Regions from separate parts of the Comamonas sp. HJ-2 genome, predicted to be linked through region 2. Evidence: predicted binding sites of a transcription regulator. Region 2 holds the regulator's gene; each other region holds the start of a gene.

Region 1 (6,789 bases), on a different contig from region 2:
CGGGTGCCGACAAGCGCATGAATGAGGAAGGTCTGCCTCATGACGGCATCGAGCTGCTGTTCAAGGGCAAGCGCCACCGCATCAATCTGCATGACCTGACCGGTGGCAAGCGCGTGATGGTCTACGGCCAGACCGAGGTGACCCGCGATCTGATGGAAGTGCGCGCCCAGGAGGGCCTGACCACGGTCTACGAAGCCAGCCATGTGCAGCCCGTGGACTTCGAGAGCGACAAGCCCAAGGTGCGTTACGAAAAAGACGGCCAGGTGCACGAGATCGAGTGCGACTTCATCGCTGGCTGCGACGGCTTTCACGGCATCTGCCGCGCCAGCGCTCCTCAGGACAAGATCAAGACCTTCGAGAAGGTCTACCCCTTCGGCTGGCTGGGCCTGCTCTCGGATACGCCGCCCGTGTCGCACGAGCTGATCTATGCCAACACCGAGCGCGGCTTTGCCCTGTGCAGCCAGCGCAGCGCCACGCGCAGCCGCTACTATCTGCAGGTGCCGCTGACCGACAAGGTCGAGGACTGGAGCGACGAAGCGTTCTGGGAAGAGCTCAAGAAGCGCCTGGACCCCGAAGCCCGCGCCAATCTGGTGACCGGCCCATCGCTGGAAAAAAGCATTGCGCCGCTGCGCAGCTTTGTGACCGAGCCCATGCGCTTCGGCCGCATGTTCCTGGCCGGCGACGCCGCGCACATCGTGCCCCCCACCGGCGCCAAGGGCCTGAACCTGGCAGCTTCCGACGTGGGTTATCTGTCGCAAGCCTTTGTCGAGTACTACAAGGAGCAGTCCGAGGCTGGCATCGACCGTTACTCCGAGCAGTGCCTGCGCCGTGTCTGGAAGGCCGAGCGCTTCTCCTGGTGGATGACTTCCATGCTGCACAACTTCCCCGGCGAGGGCGAGTTCAACACCAAGGTACAGGAAGCCGAGCTGGACTACATCGTCCACTCCGAAGCCGGCTCGACCTCGCTGGCCGAGAACTATGTGGGTCTGCCTCTGGTTTAAGCCCGAGACCGCCTTGCCTTCGTCACCGTGGTGATGAAGGCCCGGTGCCCGATCACGGCGCCTCGCGTTCTGCCTGCATTGCTGTGTGCGATGCAGGCATTTTTTTCATCCATGCAATTTGGTTGATGCTGCCTTGCGTAAATTTTGATGCCGGGGCACAAGCCAGCGGGGCCTGCGAGGAGTAAGCTTGCCGACCTTATGGCGCACATCATGTTTTCCCCTCCCTATATTGCCGCTGCCGAGGCAGCCCAGTCCTTGCGCACGCGCGGCTATGCCGTGCTGCAGCCCGAGGACTTCGCCCAGTGGATGGGCCTGAGTGTGGCCGATCTGCACGCCATGGATGCGGACTGGCAGGGTCTGCCGCCCGATGCCTTCCTCAAGGATGGAGGCCGCTATCGCCGCCGCCGCCATTCCTGCTTTGTCAGCGAAGGCGATCAGGTGCAGCAGGTGCCCCACCGCGCCCACTGGCAGCCCGTGGAATACAACGCTCTGCATGGCGGCATGCAGCGTATGTTCGAGCCCATGCTGGACAGCACGACGACGAGTGCGGCATGGCTGGAGATGATCAATGCCTTGGGGCAGCTGGCGGATCAGGTGTTCTGCACTGACGAGCTGCATGAGCGCTGGTTTGTCGAGGCGCACCAGTTCCGCATCGACACCACGGACGGCATCGGCCGTCCCACGCCCGAAGGCGCTCACCGCGACGGCGTCGATCTGGTCGCCGTGCTGCTGGTGGGACGCAAGGGCGTCAAAGGGGGCGAGACCCGCGTGTTCGAAGCGACCGGCCCCAACGGCCAGCGCTTTACCTTGACCGAGCCCTGGTCCGTGATGCTGCTCGACGACGCACGCATGATTCATGAGACCACGCCGATTCAACCTGCCGAGCCCGGTGGCGTGCGCGACACGCTGGTGCTGACCTATCGTCGTGGCAACTTCCAGGGCGCCGAGCTCCAGGAGCAGCAGGGTCAGGCTGCTTGATTGATGCGGACGACTTTGTTCGGAAAATTTGAGCAAAACTGTAACGTGCTCAATACGTCAAAGTGACGTCATCAACACTGCATGATGCAGGCTTGTCGCGGCGAAGCTTTCGCCTCTTCGAGTCTTCCCTGCATCCAACAAGCCAGATCAGCTGGCCAACACCACGCCTTGCAGAGCGTGGTTTTTTATATGAATCGCTTTTACGCCCTTAGTATTCCAGTGCTGACCGCTCTTGTCACAGTAGCGGCCTGCAAGCCTTCGCAAGACCGTCCGGCGCAGGCGGCCTACACCAAGGAGCCCACGATCTACTTTCGCAACGGCCTTGAGATTACCCTCGGCGATGCCTCGGTACCGATTCACGGCGTGGAGGAATGCCCTTATGGTCTGGCCGCGCCGGCCGGAGCCGTGGTCGAGCTCAATGATGCCAAGTGCATTCGACTCTCGGACGATACCGAGCGGATCGTCGTGATGCTGGACATGCCTGGCGGCATCGTCCGGGAGGAATGGACCGTGCGCCGCGATGCGCCCAGCAAGCCCCATGAGCCAGCCTTCAAGAATGTATCCCTGCTGCGCCCAGACGGCACTCGCATCACGATCACCGACAAGTCCGACACTCTGCTGGACAAATGCTACGAATACCAGACGGCCCATGTCTGTATCTGAACCAGACCTCAGTCAGCGTGAACTTCAGGGTTGATTCATGTCAACACGCTGAGGCATGATGAAGGCAGACTCAACGCTATTTCAAGAGCGGCATCTGCCCCGGGCCTCTGGCTTGAGGTCCTTGTCGCCTGCAACCTGAAAGGAGAAACATATGTCCATGTTCAATCACATTCTGGTTCCGGTCGACGGCTCCAAGCCCTCCATGCTGGCGGCGCACAAGGCCGCAGAGCTTTCCAAGGTCTTCGGCAGCGCCGTGACGGCGGTGTATGTGGTCGATCCCTATCCTTTCACCGGCGTGGGCGCCGACTTTGCCTACGGCCAGTCACAGTATCTGAGCGCGGCCACCGCCGAAGCCAACACCGCCCTGGATGCGGTCAAGGCCATCATGGATGAGGCGGGCGTGCCCGTGAAGACGCTGGTGGGCGAGGGCCATGCGGTGCATGAAGGCATTGTGCGCACCATGGAAAGCGTGGGAGCCGATCTCGTCGTCATGGGCTCGCAGGGGCGACGCGGTCTTGAGAAGCTGATGCTGGGCAGCGTCACGCAGCGCGTGCTGGGCGCCGTGCGTGTGCCGGTGCTGGTCGTGCGCGAGTGAGCGTCAGGCGGCTGCCCCATGAAGCAACGGCTCCTCAGGGAGCCGTTTTTCTTGTGGGCAAGCGTGCTCAGCGATTGAGCAGCCGGGCCAGCCAGCCTTTTTTCTTGCGCTGCAATTCCAGCTCCTGCAGCACTTCCGCCTTGAGTCGTTCTTTTTCTGCCGTGTGTCCGCTCTCTTTGGACATCATGCGCAGATAGACCTTGGCTGAGTCCACATAGCCATGGTCTTCGTTGCGGATGTGGTTGAACAGCCAGCGCGAGAGCATGCCATGCAGTTCGGCGGCCACATCCTCGCCCGCATCGAAGCGGGTCTGCATCTCGATCACGCGGCGCGTGAACAGCTCGTGCACTTTTTTGTGCGGCCCTGCGAACATATAGCCGGCGCTCTCGATCAGGCTTTCCTCGAAGACGAAGTGCGAGACGGTGTAGTCGATCATCTCGCCGATGACATCGCCCAGCCCTTCGCGATCTGGCGAGCTGCGCAACTCATAAAGCCGGTTGATGTAATCGACGATGCGGCGGTGCTGTCGGTCGATCTCCGCAATCCCGGTGTCCAGCTCGGGGACCCAGACCAGCAATGCCATGATGTTCTCCAGAAATTCAAGGGTTTCCGGAGAAGTATTCACGAGCCTGTCATATGCCGCATTGATGCAGATCAGGCCTATCCGCGCCAGGCAGGGCGGCGCGAATCCTGCGCGCCGCGTCGGGATGTCACTCGATCTTGGCGCCCGAGGATTCGACGACCTGCTTGGACTGCTTGAAGTCGGTCTGGAACATCTTGTCGAAGTTGGCCACGCTCATGGACTGGGGCTCGGCACCCTGGGTCAGAATGGCCTCGCGCACCTCGGGCATGGCCAGCAGCTTGTTCACTTCGACATTGACCTTGGTCACGATGGCTGCGGGTGTGCCCTTGGGCATGAACAGGCCGTACCAGGTGCTCACATCAAAGCCCTTGAGACCGGACTCGGCCAGTGTCGGGGTGTCTGGCAGCGAGGACGAGCGCTTTGCCGAGGTCACGGCGATGGCGCGCAGCTTGCCGGCCTTGATCTGGGCTATGGCCGAGGGTACGGAGGACACCAGCAGATCCACATTGCCGGCCAGTGCATCCATCATCGCGGGGTTGGAGCCTTTGTAGGGCACGTGAGTCAGATGAATGTCCGAGGCCTTTTCCAGCATCACGCCGGCCAGATGGATGCTGGTGCCGTTGCCGGGCGAGCCGTAGGTGATCTTGGACGGGTTCTTCTTGGCTGCAGCCACCACGTCGGCCAGCGTCTTGTATGGCGAGTTGGCGGCCGTGGCGATCACGATGGGGGTGTAGGCCACATGAGCCACGGGGGTCAGATCCTTGCTGGGGTTCCAGGGCAGGTTCTTGTAGAGGTAGGGGCCAAGGACCACGTTGTCCTTCTGGCCCATCACCATGTCATAGCCCGTGGGCGCTGCCTTGACGGCTTCGGTGATGCCGATGGTGCCGCCTGCACCCGCACGGTTGTCGGGCACCACGGTCCATTTGCTGACTTCGGTGAGCTTGCTGGCAATCACGCGCGAGAGGATGTCGGTGCCGCCGCCAGGTGGGAACGGCACGATCATGCGCACGGGCTTGTTGGGGTAGTCGGCTGCGGGGTCTTGTGCAGCGGCTGAAAAGCTCAGGCCCGCGCTTGCGATCACGGCTGTGCTGATGAGAATTTGGCGAATCATGAAAAAGAAGCTCCAGAGACGAACGGGGGAGCGCTGGCCCGCAAACAAGGGCGGCGCAGTCGCGGCTGGTGCCTGAGCCTTGAGCTCGGCAGCCAGAGTCACGGAAGGTGGGCTTTTCGATGATCGGGGACGGTGGTTCCGCCATCAATGGGTATTTGTCTTTACCGGGGAGCGCGAGCCATGCCGTACGGACATGATCGCCATCCGCACGCGCTGCACGACAGGGTTGCTGCCGTTGCTAGCACGGAGGCAGCGTACCGATCGGGTGTCGCTGTCTTTGTGGCCCACGGGTGCGGATTGTGGTTCTGCGCACAGCCACGGAGGCTGCTGCAGACCAGTGGAAACATTCTGCCACGCATGAAAGACTTGCCAGGGCTTGGTTCGAGAATAGGCTGCGCCTGTTTCCAGATTTTTTGCTCGGGTCCGGCAGTTCACGGCAACAAGAGCTGCAGGTGCCTTTGGTCATTGGTCTGGATAAGGCGGCTGCAGCCATGTTTTGGAGTCCAGCTGTTCTGAGTGCTATCTCAAGCCTGGCGTACGTCGGCAACCACCTGGTCGCCGAAGTCCGGTCGTGCCAGCCAGGCCAGCACGCGGGCTGCGGCGTCATCGGCCGAGGTCAGCTGCCCGTTGCTGTGCAGACCAGCAAAACGCCCCACGTCAGGGAAGTCGGTTGAAGCTGCGCTGCGCAGTTGTACCTGCATATCGGTGTCGATGACGCCTGGCGCCAGAGACACAATGCGTGCGCCGTTGGGCTTGGCAGCCTCTTCCAGCGCCACGCAACTGCTGAACTGGTCCATGCCGGCCTTGGCCGTGCAATAGCTGGCTTGCGAGGCCATCGCGCGGCGGCCCAGGCCCGAGGAGATATTGAGCACCTTGCGGGAAATCCTCCAGCTCTCGGTTGCACCGAGAAAGGCTCCGGTCAAGGCCATGGGAGCCTCAAGACCCACGCGCAGGGCATTGATCATGTCGGCTGAAGGCACCTGGGACAGCGGCGCAATCTGCGGGATGACGCCCGCATTGTTGATCAGGGTGATGCTGGCCCATTCACGCGGATCTATCGTGCCCAGCCAGGTCGCCAGGCGCTGCGCAGCAGCAGCGCTTTGTGCCAGGTCCTGCTCCCATTGCAATAGCTGTGCAGGCTTGCTGGCGCTGGAGGCCAGGGCGGTGCTGGTCTTGCGGGCAATGCTCAGCAACTGATGGCCTTGCTGCAGCAGTTGCTGTCCCATGGACAGGCCCATGCCGCGAGAGCCACCGGTCAGAATCGTTAAGTGCTTTGTCATGCGAAGCATCTTACGGTTGATTGAAGACCGAAAAGAGCAAGCCCCGCAAGACTTGCGTCCGGCGGGGCCTGGCGATGACCTCAGATGAGCTCAGCGAGCTGTCAATGACCCAGATAGGCCTTGCGCACCTCGTCGTTGCTCAGCAGGTTGACACCGCTGTCCTCCAGCACCACCTTGCCGGTTTCCAGCACATAGCCTCGGTCGGCAATCTGCAGGGCGCGGTTGGCATTCTGCTCGACCAGGAACACCGTCACACCCGCTGCGCGGATGGTCTGAATGATCTCGAAGATCTGCGCAATGATGAGCGGCGCCAGGCCCAATGTGGGTTCGTCCAGCAGCAGCAGGCGCGGCTTGCTCATCAGTGCGCGGCCTATGGCCAGCATCTGCTGCTCGCCGCCCGACATGGTGCCCGAGCGTTGCGCTGCGCGCTCCTTCAAACGAGGAAAGAGCTTGAACACATGCTCGACGCCGTCGGCGATCTCGGCCTTGCTCAGGAAAAAGCCGCCCATCTGCAGGTTCTCGGTCACCGTCAGGTCCTTGAAGACACGACGGCCTTCGGGCGAGATGGCAATGCCGCG
Region 2 (6,789 bases):
CCTATGCACGCTTTCAGAGTGCCATGTTCGACAAGGACACCATGATCGTCAGCTACGACGCCGAACGTGGTGAAGCTCGCGGCCCGCGCAAGAAAGACGTCGACTACAAGGCACAGGGCCTGGGGGACTGCATAGATTGCAAGCTTTGCGTTCAGGTCTGCCCCGTGGGCATCGATATCCGCAAAGGGTTGCAGTACGAATGCATCGGCTGCGGTCTGTGCATCGATGCCTGCAACTCCGTGATGGACAAGATGGAGTATCCGCGTGGCCTGATCCGGTTGACCACTCAGAATGCCGTGGCCAAGGCCTGGAAGCAGGTGCAGGTTATTCGCCGTATTTTCCGCCCGCGTGTGCTGATCTACTCGGCCGTGCTGGTGGCCCTCAGCGCTGCCATGATCGCCAGTCTGGTGCTGCGCGAGCCGCTCAAGGTCGATGTGATTCGTGACCGTGCTGCGCTTTCGCGCATCGTGGCGGGCGGCAAGCTGGAGAACGTCTACCGTCTGCAGATCATGAACGCCACCGAGTCCGAGCAGCGCTACCGTATCAGCGCCGTGGGCCTGGAGAATCTGGAAGTCGCATCCGAGCAGGAAGTGAGCGTTGGCCCTGCAGAGACGCGCGGCATTGCGGTGCGGCTGCAGATTCCGTATGGCTCAGCAACTCCCGGCTCGCACCCCGTACACTTCAATGTGGATGCAGTGACTGCCGGAGCAGGGCGTATTTCCGAGAAGACGGTGTTCCTGGTGCCGCGTTAATGCCAGGTCTTGACGGTCTTCGTGAGCCATCACGGAGGCCGGACAAGGGCACCGCCAATCGGCAACAATTTATGCCACCCTGCCGTGTGTGCCTGGGTGGTCAGAATTTTGGAAAGAGGTTTCATCATGTCGGCAGCACAAGCCAAGGTCTCGCAAACGGCCAAGATCATCCACCCCGAGGACGGCAAGCCCTGGTGGAAGTTTGCCCATGTCTGGCTCATCATCGCCGGCCCGGTGATCGTGGTGATTGCCGGCTTTGTCACCGCATACATCGCACTGAGCAGGCCCGATCCCGTGATTGACCCTGACTACTACCGCCATGGCATGGAAATCAACCAGCGCCTGAGCGAAAGTGAAAAAAGCCTGGCACCAGCAGTCACCGGCCGCAATCATGCGGCCACACCAGCCAAGGACCATCCGCTGGATCGCTGAGCGCTCCGGCGCTTGCTCCGCCAAGGTCGCTTTTGCGGCCTTTTTTGTTGCCGATATCAAAATCAGAGCGTGTTGCGCATGTTCTGTCTAACGTTGATGTAGAAGCAAATGGTTTTTTGATATCCAGATGGCGCAGGATGCTACTGAAAAGAGAGTGGTTCAGGGTTTCCCGCCACGGTGCATGCCCGCAGTCCTGCATGAACGGTCACCACTGTTGTGCAAAATATGACCAAGCCCACAGCCCAAGGAGAATCAGGATGGATGCTCGACGCTGGATGTGGATTGTCTGGCCGGCCTTTCTGGCGGCGGCAATCATGGAGATGGTGGTTTTCGCCTTTGTGGACCCGCTGGATGTGCACTGGCTGGGCTCCCCCCTGGACTGGTCGCGCCAGGCCATCTATACGGTCGCTTTTTTTGCCTTCTGGGTCGTGACCCTGATCGGAGGTGCGATGACGGTGATGCTGGGTCGCTCCGTCAGCGATCTCAATGGCGGCATCGTTTCCGAGCCTCTGCCCGATTAATTCGCACAGACAAAAAAGCCCGCTGTCCGCGGGCTTTGTCTTGAGAGTGTCTGTCGACTCGGTTCAGTTCTGGCATTGCTGGCTGTTGACGATGCGTTTGAGCGCCTCGGTATCCAGGATGCGCAGGTGGCGCTGCTTGACTTCCACAATGCCTTCCTCTGCAAATTTGGAGAAAGTGCGGCTCACGGTCTCGAGCTTGAGGCCCAGGTAACTGCCGATTTCTTCGCGCGTCATGCGCAGCACCAGCTCCGACTTGGAAAAGCCGCGTGCCGACAGGCGCTGGACCAGGTTCAACACAAAGGCCGCCAGGCGCTCTTCGGCACGCATGCTGCCCAGCAGCAGCATCACGCCATGCTCGCGCACGATTTCGCGGCTCATGACCTTGTGCACATGGTTCTGCAGGGCAGTGACCTCGCGCGAGAGCTGCTCCAGTTTGTCAAACGGCATGACGCAAACCTCGGCGTCTTCCAGGGCCACGGCATCACAAGTGTGGTGGTCGTTGACGATGCCGTCCAGACCAATGATTTCGCCAGCCATCTGAAAGCCTGTGACCTGATCGCGTCCGTCTTCGGTGGCCACGCTGGTCTTGAAGAAGCCGGTTCGAATGGCATACAGCGAGGTGAACTCTTCGCCATTGCGAAACAGCAGCCCACCGCGCTTGACCTTGCGGCGCGTGGCCACAATCTCGTCAATGCGCTCCATTTGTTCATCGTCCAGGCCCATGGGCATGCACAGTTCACGCAGATTGCAGTTGGAGCAGGATGCTTTGATGGTCTGAAGATTCATGGGCTTTTTGCAACGGCGCAGACAGACACGGAGTGGAGAGTCGCGCTGGTCATTGACCTCGTGGTTGAAGATGAGATGGATCAAATTGTCGCAGCACTTGCCTTGAGGTCTCTTGATTTTCATCAAGGACAGGGTGATTGCCTTGGGGCACATTGCCTGTATTCGTTCAAAAACACGCGCTTTTGCCTATTTTGGGCATGATTTTCAGGATCTGATTTCCATTGAAATCTGCTCTATACAGAGTGTGGGCGCACCCTAACTCCCAGTTATGACCGCAGTCACGCCTGAGTTGCTGAGCCGCTTTGATATCCCCGGCCCACGCTACACATCGTTCCCAACAGCCGACCGTTTTGTTGAGGCTTTTGGTGCAGACGACTACATACTGGCACTCAAGCAGCGCAAGACGCATTCTGGCTCGCGCGCTTTGCCCCTGTCCGTTTATGTGCATGTGCCGTTCTGTGAGTCGCTTTGCTATTACTGCGCCTGCAACAAGATCGTGACCAAGCATCATGAGAAGGCTGCCGAGTATCTGGACTACTTGAGCCGCGAGCTGGCCATGCATACCGAGCATTGCGGCAAAGGCCAGCTCGTAAGCCAGCTGCATCTGGGCGGAGGCACACCGACCTTCTTCAGCGATGCCGAGTTGCAGCAGCTGATGGTCTTGATGCGTGAACATTTCAAGCTGGATCCCGCGGGCGAGTACTCCATCGAGGTCGATCCGCGCACCGTCAGCAACGAGCGGCTGAGAGCTCTCAAGGACATGGGGTTCAATCGCCTGAGCTTTGGCGTGCAGGACTTTGATCCCGCGGTGCAGAAAGCGGTGCACCGCGAGCAGCCCGCCGAGCAAGTCTTTTCGTTGGTGGCCGAGGCGCGCCGCCTGGGCTTTGTCTCCATCAATGTGGACCTGATCTACGGGCTGCCCAGGCAGACGCCCGAGTCTTTTGCGCGCACGCTGGCACAGGTCAATGAGCTGCGCCCCGATCGCATTGCACTGTATGCCTATGCGCATCTGCCCGAGCGCTTCAAGCCGCAAAGGCGCATCGAATCGGCAGACCTGCCCATGGGACAGGACAAGCTGAACATGCTCTCCGGCGCAATTGATGCATTCATGGATGGCGGCTATGTCTATGTAGGCATGGACCACTTTGCGCTGCCTGACGACTCTTTGGCCATTGCCAAGCGCCAGGGGCGCCTGCATCGCAACTTTCAGGGCTACAGCACCCAGCCTGATTGCGACCTGATTGCACTGGGCGTATCGGCTATCGGCAAGGTGGGCGCGACCTACAGCCAGAACGTCAAGACTCTTGAAGAGTATTACGATGCCGTCGATGGCGGCATGCTGCCCGTGCAGCGCGGACTGGCGCTTTCACGTGACGATCTGGTGCGCAGAGCCGTCATCATGTCCATCATGTGCCAGGGTTCCGTCCTGTATGAGCCCATGGAGCAGGCCTGGCTTATCAATTTCCGCGAGTACTTCGCTGCGGAGCTGGATGCGCTGGCAGAGATGCAGCGCAACGGCTTGGTCGAGCTGTCCGCAGAGGGCTTCAAGGTCACTGGCCTGGGCTGGTTTTTTGTGCGCGGAGTAGCCATGCTGTTTGACCGATATTTGCAGGCCGACCGGAACCGCGCCCGCTTTTCGCGCATCATCTAGCGCATGTTGTTTTCGCTGGTCTGGACTGCTTTGATCATGGGGCTCGTGGGTGGGCCCCATTGTCTTGTGATGTGCGCTGCCCCCTGCAGCGTGGTCACAGCAGCGAAGCCTGTCGGCGGCGGGCAGCCAGTTGTCGTGCTCGGCCTGCAAAAACGCCAATGGCTGCGTACCAGCCTGTTTCATCTGGGGCGCATCGCTGCCTATGCCCTGCTGGGCGGGATCGCGGCCGTGGCCATGGAAAGTCTGGCCTGGCTGACCAGTCAGACAACGGCATTGCAGAGACTTTGGACGCTGATGCATGTGGCGGTCATGGCCTGGGGACTGGCCATGGTGGTGCAGGCGCGGCAGCCAGCCTGGCTGGAGCGGGCGGGGCGTTCCGTCTGGGCCAGGGTTCAGCCCTGGGTCACCGCGCCGGGCGGCAGTCTGGCAGCAGGCTTTGCCTGGGCACTGATGCCTTGTGGTTTGCTGTATTCGGCGGTGTTGGTGGCGGCCTTGAGTGGCGGCGCCTGGCGAGGTGCTTTGTCCATGGCAGCCTTTGCCGTTGGTGGTGCACTGTGGCTGCTGGCGGGTCCCTGGCTGTGGCAACTGGGACAGTCGCATGTCAATGCATTGCGGGCCAGGTGGGGCACCAGAGTTGCAGGTCTGATGCTGATTGGCGTTGCGAGTTGGGCTTTGTGGATGGACCTGGTCTACAAACCCAGCCTTTGGTGCCGATAAGTCACACAAGAGGGGATTGTTGATGCTGTTTGCATCCCAACAGACCCTAGTCATGCTTGAGCAGTCATGGAACTGCGGAATAATGTCTTATCTTGTGTGTAGCGCTCAAAGTGAATCGTTTCGTTGCTATTGATATCGGACAACTGCGTATCGGCATGTATGTCCATCTGGAGACCGGCTGGTTGCGCCATCCGTTTCCCGTCAGCAGCTTCAAGATTGTCAATGACGAGCAGTTGCAGACACTCAGGACCCTGAGGCTCAAGGCAGTCCAGGTCGATCTATCGAGAAGCGATCTGGAAGCTGCGGCAGCGCCTCCGGCCGCAGACCCTCAACCCGCTCCTGCCTCACCCGAGAATGATGCGCATGCATGGCGCAACAGTATTTTGGGCGTGCAGTCCAGGTTTCTGGGCGCGGTTTCCGTATTTGATGATGTGCAGGCCTTGTTGCCAGCCAACCCCGAGAAGGCGAGGACAACGACGGATATGCTGGTTGCACAGCAAGTCGTCAAACTGGCGCAGGCTCGTGATCTGAGTTTGCATCTGCTCGCGGATACGGGGGGCGCCACCTTTGGCGTTCATGGTGTCAACGTCTCCGTGCTGAGCCTGTTGCTGGGTAAGACGCTGGGCCTGTGCGATGACGTATTGAAGGATCTGGGCACGGCAGCCCTGTTGCATGACATCGGCAAGCCGGGGCTTGAGATTTCCGCATCGGCCAATGCACTGAATCAGGGCACGGGCCGCACGCCTCTGCGAGAGACCGTGTATGCGCGTCATGTCGGGGAGTCGGTGGCATTGGCTCTATCCATGGGCTATCCTCCTTCCGTCACGACGGCCATCGCCCAGCATCATGAATGGGCCGATGGGTCAGGCTTTCCACTTGGCTTGCTGGCCGAAGATATGGACATTGCCGGACAGATCCTGGCGCTGGTCAATAATTTTGAGCGCTTGTGCAATCTGCCATTGCAAGGCAACGAAATGACGCCTCATGAAGCCATGGCTGCACTGTACGGACAGTATCGCCAGCGATATGCGCCCGATGTGCTCAAGGCATTCGTGCAGACCTTGGGGGTCTATCCGCCGGGCTCTTTGGTGGAACTAAGCGATGGGCGGATGGGCGTGGTGGTGTCTGTCAACACCAGCCAGTCGCTCAAGCCGAAGGTGCTGACCTATGACACGCAGGCGCCGCAGAAGCTGCGGTTCGTAGATTTGCTTGAATATGTGGGTTTGGGTATTCGCCGGGGCTTGACGCGAAATCAGCTTTCTCGAAATGCGTTAGAAGCTTTACAGCCGCAAAGGCGTCTTTGCTACTTTTTTGACAGTTCTGCAGCACCTGCTGCCGAGAAAGACCTCGCGTGACTTTGCAGCAGAGTTTTCTGATTGACCCTCTGCTTGCCTCCATGCTCGATGGTTTGCAGGAGGCGGTCTGGCTGCTGGATGCGCAGACATTGCGTGTCGTGCATGCCAATGCAGCCAGTATGCAGCTCACGGGCTACACGCCCGAGCAGGCGCAGGAGCAGTATGTCGATGTGCTGTGCGCCTCCCTGGTGCAAAAGGCGTTCTGGCAGGATGCCTCAAACTGGGTGGGTGGGGCGAAATTTCTCACAGAAATCTGTACAGCCAATGGTTCATTGACAGCTGTGGAGATGGGGGTGGGCTCCATCGCCCTCAATCCACGCTGGTTGATGCTAACCATGCTCGACCGCAGCGAGCAGTTGCGGCACGAGAGCGAACTGGACATGCTGCTTGCAGAGTTGCGGGCGACGCTTGAGTCCGCTGCAGATGGCATGCTGGTCTGTGATCTGCGCGGCGGCATTCGTGCATTCAATCACCGTTTCGCGGAGCTGTGGCAACTACCCGAACCACTGCTCGTGCAGCGAGATGATGCGGCCGTCTTTGCCCATTTGGAAGCGCAGACCATCAGCAGCGAGAGT
Region 3 (6,789 bases), on a different contig from region 2:
TCGCCTATTTTTGGCCAGTTGGTGGCGTCCCAGTTACGGGAAGCGCTACAAAAAACGAATACCCGCGAGATCTGGGAGTTCGGCGCGGGAACCGGCGCGCTGGCGCTGCAGATCCTCGACGAGCTGGCGGCTCAGGGTGCGTTGCCAGAGCGCTACACCATCGTCGATCTCTCGGGAACGCTGCGCGCGCGCCAGAAGCTGGCGCTGGCCAAGTACGAACATCTGGTGCGCTGGGTGGATGCGCTGCCCGAGGCCATGGAAGGCGTGATCATCGGCAACGAGGTGCTGGATGCCATGCCGGTGCAGCTGCTGCAGCGCACCCGGGGCCAATGGCATGAGCGCGGCGTGGTGCTCGGTGCAGGCGGCGATGAGGCGGCTTTTGCCTGGGAAGACCGTCCCACCGAACTGCGCCCGCCTGTGGATATCGGCGGACCGCATGATTTTCTGACCGAAATCCACCGCCAGGGCGAGGCATTTATCCACACCCTGGGCGAGCGTCTGGTTCGCGGTGCCGCTTTTTTCATCGATTACGGCTTTGGCGAGAGCGAGTACTACCACGAGCAGCGCCATATGGGGACCCTGGTCTGCCACTACCAGCATCAGGTGGACAACGATCCGCTGGTGCTGGTCGGCCTCAAGGACATCACGGCTCACGTCAATTTCACGGGCACGGCCGTGGCGGCCCAGGATGCGGGCTTCGACGTGCTGGGCTATACCAATCAGGCGCACTTTCTCATCAACTGCGGACTTGCGCCCAAGCTCGATGCGGTCGGCATCAAGGCCCGCTCCATGGCCTCCAAGCTGGTCATGGAGCACGAGATGGGCGAGCTGTTCAAGGTCGTTGCCCTGTCCAAGGGCGTGGAGCCCTGGACGCCGCTGGGCTTTGTGCAGGGCGACCGCACGCACCGGCTATAGCGTCTGCGTGCCAGCCGAGCTCACTGCTTTTCGAGCTTGGCGGCCTGGATGATGCTGCCCCAGTGCTTGTACTCGGTGCGCGTGAAGTCGCGGAACGCGCTTGAGCCGAGCAGGCGAGGTTCGCCGCCCAGGGCTGCGACCCTGGCCTTGAACTCGGGGCTGCTGGCCACCTTGAGCGTGGCCGCTTCAAGTCGCTGGACCACGGCGCGTGGTGTCCCCTTGGGGGCCAGCACGCCGTTCCAGGTGGCGGTGACAAAGGACGGAAAGCCGCTTTCCTTCATGGTCGGGACCTGAGGCAGCTGCGGCAGGCGCTCGGCCGAGGTCACGGCCAGCGCCTTGAGCTTGCCGCCCTGGATGAAGGGCAGTGCCGGCGTGATGTTCTCGAAGATGAAATCGATCTGGCCGCCGATCAGATCGGTGAGCGCCGGAGCGCTGCCCTTGTAAGGCGCGTGAACCAGGTCCAGTTTGGCGGCGCTCTTGAGCAGCTCGCCCGACAGATGCACGGTGGAGCCCATGCCCGGCGAGCCATAGCTCATGCCGGTGCGGCGCTCGCGCGCGTAGCTCACCAACTCGGCCACCGATTTGACCGGTGTTTTCGATTCGTTGACCACCAGCACATTGGGAATCGAGGTCACCAGAGCCACGTACTCGAAGTCGTCCAGGCTTTTCTCGCTGAGATTGCGGTACAGGCTGGGATTGATGGCCTGCGTGCCTGCCGTGCCGAACAGCAGCGTGTAGCCGTCATTGGCGGCGGCTGCGACGCGGCTGGCTCCGATGGCTCCGTTGGCGCCGGGGATGTTCTCCACCACGACCGGCTGGCCCAGGGCCTCGGCCAGACCCTGGCCGACCAGGCGCGCCACGACATCGGTATTGCCGCCGGGCGAGAAAGGCACGACCAGCTTGAGCGGGCGATTGGGGAAGCTGTCGGCAGCCGCCGGCAGGGCCAGGCTGGCGCCCAGCAGCGCTGCGGTCAGAAGAAACTGTTTGCGTGAAAAGGTCTGGGGCACGGTATGTCTCGTTGTTTGTTGTTGGCGGGCCGTGACGGCAGACGCATGGGCCCGGTCCCTGCATGGCGCAGGGCTTGGACATCATGGGCAGAGGGGGGAATTGAGGTCAATCAATCTTTGGGAAGCATGTCATGCATAAACGGAATGGCTGCCTGACAGCATGGGCGCGCAGGCCGTCAGGACAGTGCGCCCCTATACTTGCGGTCTCATGATTCGCTGGTTGATCGTCATTTTTCTGGCCCTGTTGCTCGTCAACGGGCTGCACGGCTGGCTGCAGCGCATAGGGCTGGGGCGTCTGCCCGGCGACTTCCGTTTCCGGCTGTTCGGCAAGGAATTTTTTCTGCCCGTGGCCAGTACGGTGCTGCTCAGCGTGGTGGCGGCGCTGATTGCCCGCTTTGTGAAGCTCTGAGAGCGTAAACACGTTCTGAGGCTGGCCGACTTGAATCTGCAGGCTTTGGCTGCACATACGGACCTGAGCCCGAGCAGTGCCTGCTGGCACCGTCAGGCATTGCCAAAGAAAGTACGACTTGCGCAAAGCGGGTTCAGGCAAGGCGACTGTCCCAGGAGGCAGGCCGTTGTCGCATTCTTTTTTGCGTAAATCCTAGAAAGGTTGCCCCTGTGTCCGAATCCCTGCACTACGTCTGTCCTCATTGCCACACCACCAATCGCATTGCCAGCGACCAACTGGGCAATCAGCCCGATTGCGGCAGCTGCCACCAGCCGCTGGTGACGGGCGAGCCCGTGGCGCTGGACAACGACAGCTTTGCCCGGCACACCGGCCGCAGCCAGTTGCCCGTGGTCGTGGATTTCTGGGCTCCCTGGTGCGGCCCCTGCCGCATGATGGCGCCGGCCTTTGCCCAGGCGGCCCAGCAGCTGGCGGGGCAGGCGCAACTGGCCAAGCTCGATACCGAGGCTTATCCACAGGCCGCAGCACCCTTGGGCATTCGCAGCATTCCGACCATGGTGGTTTTCAAGGAAGGCAGGGAACTGGCACGCATCTCCGGGGCCCTGCCTGCCTCGGAGATCGTGCGCTGGGTGCGCTCGGTGATCTGAGCGGCGGCTTCGCGCGAGCGGGCCCGTTCACCCGGCCCCGGTTCGGGGCCGGTTAGCCTGGCTCAGGCGGCGATGTCCAGCACCACGCGGCCTTCGATCTTGCCTTCGTGCATGCGGGCAAAGATGTCGTTGATGTTTTCCAGCTTATCGGTGGATACGGTGGCCTTGACCTTGCCCTGAGCGGCAAAGTCCAGCGACTCCTGCAGGTCCAGGCGCGTGCCGACGATGGAGCCGCGTACCGTGATGCCCTTGAGCACCATGGAGAAGATCGGCAGCGGAAAGTCGCCGGGCGGCAGGCCGTTGAGCGAAATCGTGCCGCCGCGACGCACCATGCCCAGAGCCTGCTCGAAAGCCTTGGGCGACACGGCCGTGACCAGCACGCCGTGGGCGCCTTCAATCTCTCTTTGCAGATAGGCCGCCGGGTCGGTGTTCATGGCGTTGACGGTGACGGTTGCGCCCAGCTGGCGCGCCAGCGCGAGCTTGCTGTCGTCGATGTCGACCGCCGCGACATTGAAGCCCATGGCCTTGGCATATTGCACGGCCATATGGCCCAGGCCGCCGATGCCGGAAATCACCACCCAGTCGCCGGGCTTGGCGTCGGTGACCTTCAGGCCCTTGTACACCGTGACCCCGGCGCAGAGCACGGGAGCGACGTCGATAAAGCTCACATTGGACGGCAGATGGCCCACATAGTTGGGGTCGGCCAGTGCGTAATCGGCAAAGCCGCCATTGACCGAATAGCCGGTATTGGTCTGAGATTCGCACAAGGTTTCCCAGCCGCCTATGCAGTGGCGGCAGAAGCCGCAGGCGCTGTGCAGCCAGGGCACGCCCACGCGATCCCCTTCCTTGACATGCTTGACGTTCTTGCCCACCGCAGCCACATGGCCCACGCCCTCATGGCCGGGAATGAAGGGCGGATGAGGCTTGACGGGCCAGTCGCCTTCGGCCGCATGCAGATCGGTGTGGCAGACGCCGGAGGCGGCAATCTTGACGAGGATCTGATCGTCTGCCGGTCGAGGGACCGGCATTTCTTCGATCGTGAGCGGCTTCCCGAAGGAACGCACCACGGCGGCTTTCATGGTCTGGGGTAAGGACATCAGAGCACCTCCTTGAAGCAAGAGGGCAAGGCCGTGGCCTGTGGGCCGGACACTTGCCCGTCAAAGAACCATACCGGTATGGAATGGGTGTTGCAGCGGGCTTCGTGACCCGCTGCATGGCCCGGGCGGAGCGAACCGCCGTAGCCGTCTCGTACTGTGCAATGGCTGCAGCATACCTTCTTTGACTTAACTCAAGCTGCGCCCATCCCTGCCTTCTGGACCTCGGCGCGCGGGCGGCTAGGCGCCGTCTTCCAGATAGGCGGCAATCGCCTGCTCGCGCGCCTTGCTCACCGCGTCGCCGATGGCCTTGCCCTTGAGGCCGCGCTGCGCTGCGGCCTGGGCCACCGGGCCGGTTTCCACGGCCAGAGCCGCTTTCAGGGCATTGCCCAGGCGCTGGCGCTGCGGATAGGCCGCATCTTCAAAGCCCAGACGTCCGCGCGCGTCGCATTCGCAGGCCTGCAGGGCTTCCTCGAAGCGCTGGGGCTTGCGTATGGCATCGCAGCGCTCGAGCAGCCGCAGCAGGGCGGCGGCATTGAGCTCGTGGCTGCGGTGGATGTTGCCATGCTCGCGCGCCACGACCTCGGCCAGCTCCTTGCAGTCGTTGGGCACGCGCCAGCGCTCGCAGACCTGCAGCAGCAGGCGGGCGCTGCGCTGCTCATGGCCGATATGGCGGGGCAGCACATCGGTCGGAGTGGTGCCCTTGCCGAAGTCATGGCAGAGGCAGGCAAAACGCACGGACAGCGGTGCCTGCAAGCGGGCCGACATGTCCAGCACCATCATGGCATGCACGCCGCAATCGATCTCGGGGTGGTATTCGGCGCGCTGGGGCACGCCCCAGAGCTTGTCGAGTTCGGGCAGCAGCCGGACCAGCGCCCCGCATTCGCGCAGGATCTCGAACATGCGCGAGGGCCGCTCCTCCATCAGGCCGCGGCTGATTTCCTGCCACACGCGCTCGGGCACCAGGGCATCGACCTCGCCGGCCGCCACCATCTCGCGCATGAGTTCCATGGTCTCGGGCGCGACGGAAAAATCGGTGAAGCGCGCCGCAAAGCGGGCCAGACGCAGAATGCGTACCGGGTCTTCGCGGAAGGCATCGGTCACATGGCGCAGCACGCGATTCTTCAGATCCTGCTGGCCGTGGTAGGGATCCACCAGATCTTCGAGGTTGCCGTTGCCTGTCCAGTCTGCGGGAGCGGCGATGGAGTTGATGGTGAGATCGCGCCGCGCCAGGTCTTCTTCCAGCGTCACATCGGCGGCGGTGTGGACCACAAAGCCGCGATAGCCCATGCCGTTCTTGCGCTCGGTGCGTGCCAGCGCATATTCCTCATGGGTCCGGGGGTGCAGAAACACCGGAAAGTCGCGCCCCACGGGCACGAAGCCGCGCGCGCTCATCTGCTCCGGCGTGGCGCCAACCACCACCCAGTCCGTATCGTTGACGGGCAGGCCCAGCAATGCATCGCGCACCGCACCGCCTACCTTGAAAACCTTGAATTCACTCATGCTGCAATGGTAGTGGCTGCGAGCCGGCCTGCAGATACCGCAATCGCGGGAGCCAGGCCTCAGCGCTGCTGGCGATAGGGCTCTTCAAACTGCAGAAAGTCCTGCTCGGCCAGCGCGGCCTGAATCCATTCCTGGGTGGCTGGCAACTGGGTGACGCGCTGCACATAGGCGCGCACGGGGGCCGAGGTCGGCAGGCCGTAGCTGTTGATGCGCATGCACACTGGCGCAAAAAACGCATCGGCAATGCTGAACTGGCCAAACAGCATGGGGCCGCTGGCAGCGCTCAGCAGCGGGGTCCAGAGCTCTTCGAGTTGCTGGACATCGCTGCGCAGATCGGCATGCTCGGCCCAGAGCCGGGCTCCGGTTTCCTGCAACTGGGCTTCGATATTCATGGGGCAGAAGCTGCGCAGCGCGCCGAAGCCGCTGTGCATCTGCGCCACCAGGCTGCGCGCGCGGGCGCGCTGGGCCACGGTTTGCGGCCACAGATGCTTGTCGGGAAAACGCTCGGCCAGGTATTCGCAGATGGCCAGGCTGTCCCAGATGATCAGTCCCTCGTCGACCAGCAGCGGCACCTTGCCGGTCGGTGCGAGTGCCAGCGCCTGCAGCTTGAAGCTGGAGTCGGGCGCAAAGCTGTCAAAGCGCAGTGTGAGCTCTTCGAAGCTGATGCCGCTTTGGCGCATCAGCACCCAGGGGCGCATGGACCAGGACGAGTAATTCTTGTTGCCGATATAGAGCTTCATGGCGGACTCCTGTGTGGTTTGTCGAGCAGCTTATCAAGCTTGGGCCTGACGGTCTGTGTGTTTTGATTCCACAGTCATGTCTCGGCGGCGCGGCGGATGATGTAATTGCAGCACTATGGCAAATACTTCGACTTCTTCTGCAAGCCCGGCCGCTCAGGTGGCCGGGGCCGGTCACCACAAGGGCGCGCTGGTGCTGTTCTCGGGCGGCCAGGACTCGACCACCTGCCTGGCCCAGGCCCTGGCCATGTTCGAGCGCGTGGAGACGCTGGGCTTTGACTACGGCCAGCGCCACAGCGTGGAGATGCAGGTGCGCGCCGGTGTGCGCGAGCAGCTGGCCCGGCGCTTTCCTCAATGGGCGCCGCGTCTGGGCGAGGACCATGTGCTGTCGCTCGACGTGCTCAAGCAGATCGGCGGCTCGTCCCTGACCGAGGATGTGGCTTTTGCCATGCAGGCCGACGGCCTGCCCAACACCTTTGT

Evidence for each region. The regulator FNR, encoded in region 2, switches genes on or off when oxygen is low (the NO sensors DNR and NnrR bind a similar motif). The targets are predictions, from matches to a motif close to TTGATNNNNATCAA.
Region 1: the regulator FNR is predicted to act here: its motif matches at 2,673-2,686, upstream of ACWGXF_RS12395 (universal stress protein).
Region 3: the regulator FNR is predicted to act here: its motif matches at 4,254-4,267, upstream of adhP (alcohol dehydrogenase AdhP).

The regions. Positions count from the first base shown of each region.
Region 1 is NZ_JBSIFD010000013.1:79,937-86,725, forward strand. Features, by position in the region: gene pobA (4-hydroxybenzoate 3-monooxygenase) at 1-1,001, shown strand, start outside; gene ACWGXF_RS12385 (2OG-Fe dioxygenase family protein) at 1,200-1,979, shown strand; gene ACWGXF_RS12390 (hypothetical protein) at 2,169-2,642, shown strand; gene ACWGXF_RS12395 (universal stress protein) at 2,800-3,237, shown strand; gene ACWGXF_RS12400 (bacteriohemerythrin) at 3,305-3,862, opposite strand; gene ACWGXF_RS12405 (Bug family tripartite tricarboxylate transporter substrate binding protein) at 3,948-4,931, opposite strand; gene ACWGXF_RS12410 (SDR family NAD(P)-dependent oxidoreductase) at 5,456-6,220, opposite strand; gene ACWGXF_RS12415 (ABC transporter ATP-binding protein) at 6,313-6,789, opposite strand, start outside.
Region 2 is NZ_JBSIFD010000014.1:169,226-176,014, forward strand. Features, by position in the region: gene ccoG (cytochrome c oxidase accessory protein CcoG) at 1-752, shown strand, start outside; gene ACWGXF_RS13590 (FixH family protein) at 879-1,184, shown strand; gene ACWGXF_RS13595 (hypothetical protein) at 1,442-1,705, shown strand; gene fnr (fumarate/nitrate reduction transcriptional regulator Fnr) at 1,769-2,491, opposite strand; gene hemN (oxygen-independent coproporphyrinogen III oxidase) at 2,760-4,142, shown strand; gene ACWGXF_RS13610 (sulfite exporter TauE/SafE family protein) at 4,146-4,859, shown strand; partial or broken gene ACWGXF_RS13615 (DUF3391 domain-containing protein) at 4,970-5,209, shown strand; gene ACWGXF_RS13620 (HD-GYP domain-containing protein) at 5,249-6,214, shown strand; gene ACWGXF_RS13625 (sensor domain-containing protein) at 6,211-6,789, shown strand, end outside.
Region 3 is NZ_JBSIFD010000012.1:13,624-20,412, reverse strand. Features, by position in the region: gene ACWGXF_RS11225 (class I SAM-dependent methyltransferase) at 1-915, shown strand, start outside; gene ACWGXF_RS11220 (tripartite tricarboxylate transporter substrate binding protein) at 936-1,922, opposite strand; gene ACWGXF_RS11215 (DUF2905 domain-containing protein) at 2,131-2,331, shown strand; gene trxC (thioredoxin TrxC) at 2,541-2,975, shown strand; gene adhP (alcohol dehydrogenase AdhP) at 3,038-4,072, opposite strand; gene ACWGXF_RS11200 (multifunctional CCA addition/repair protein) at 4,310-5,572, opposite strand; gene ACWGXF_RS11195 (glutathione S-transferase family protein) at 5,632-6,312, opposite strand; gene queC (7-cyano-7-deazaguanine synthase QueC) at 6,428-6,789, shown strand, end outside.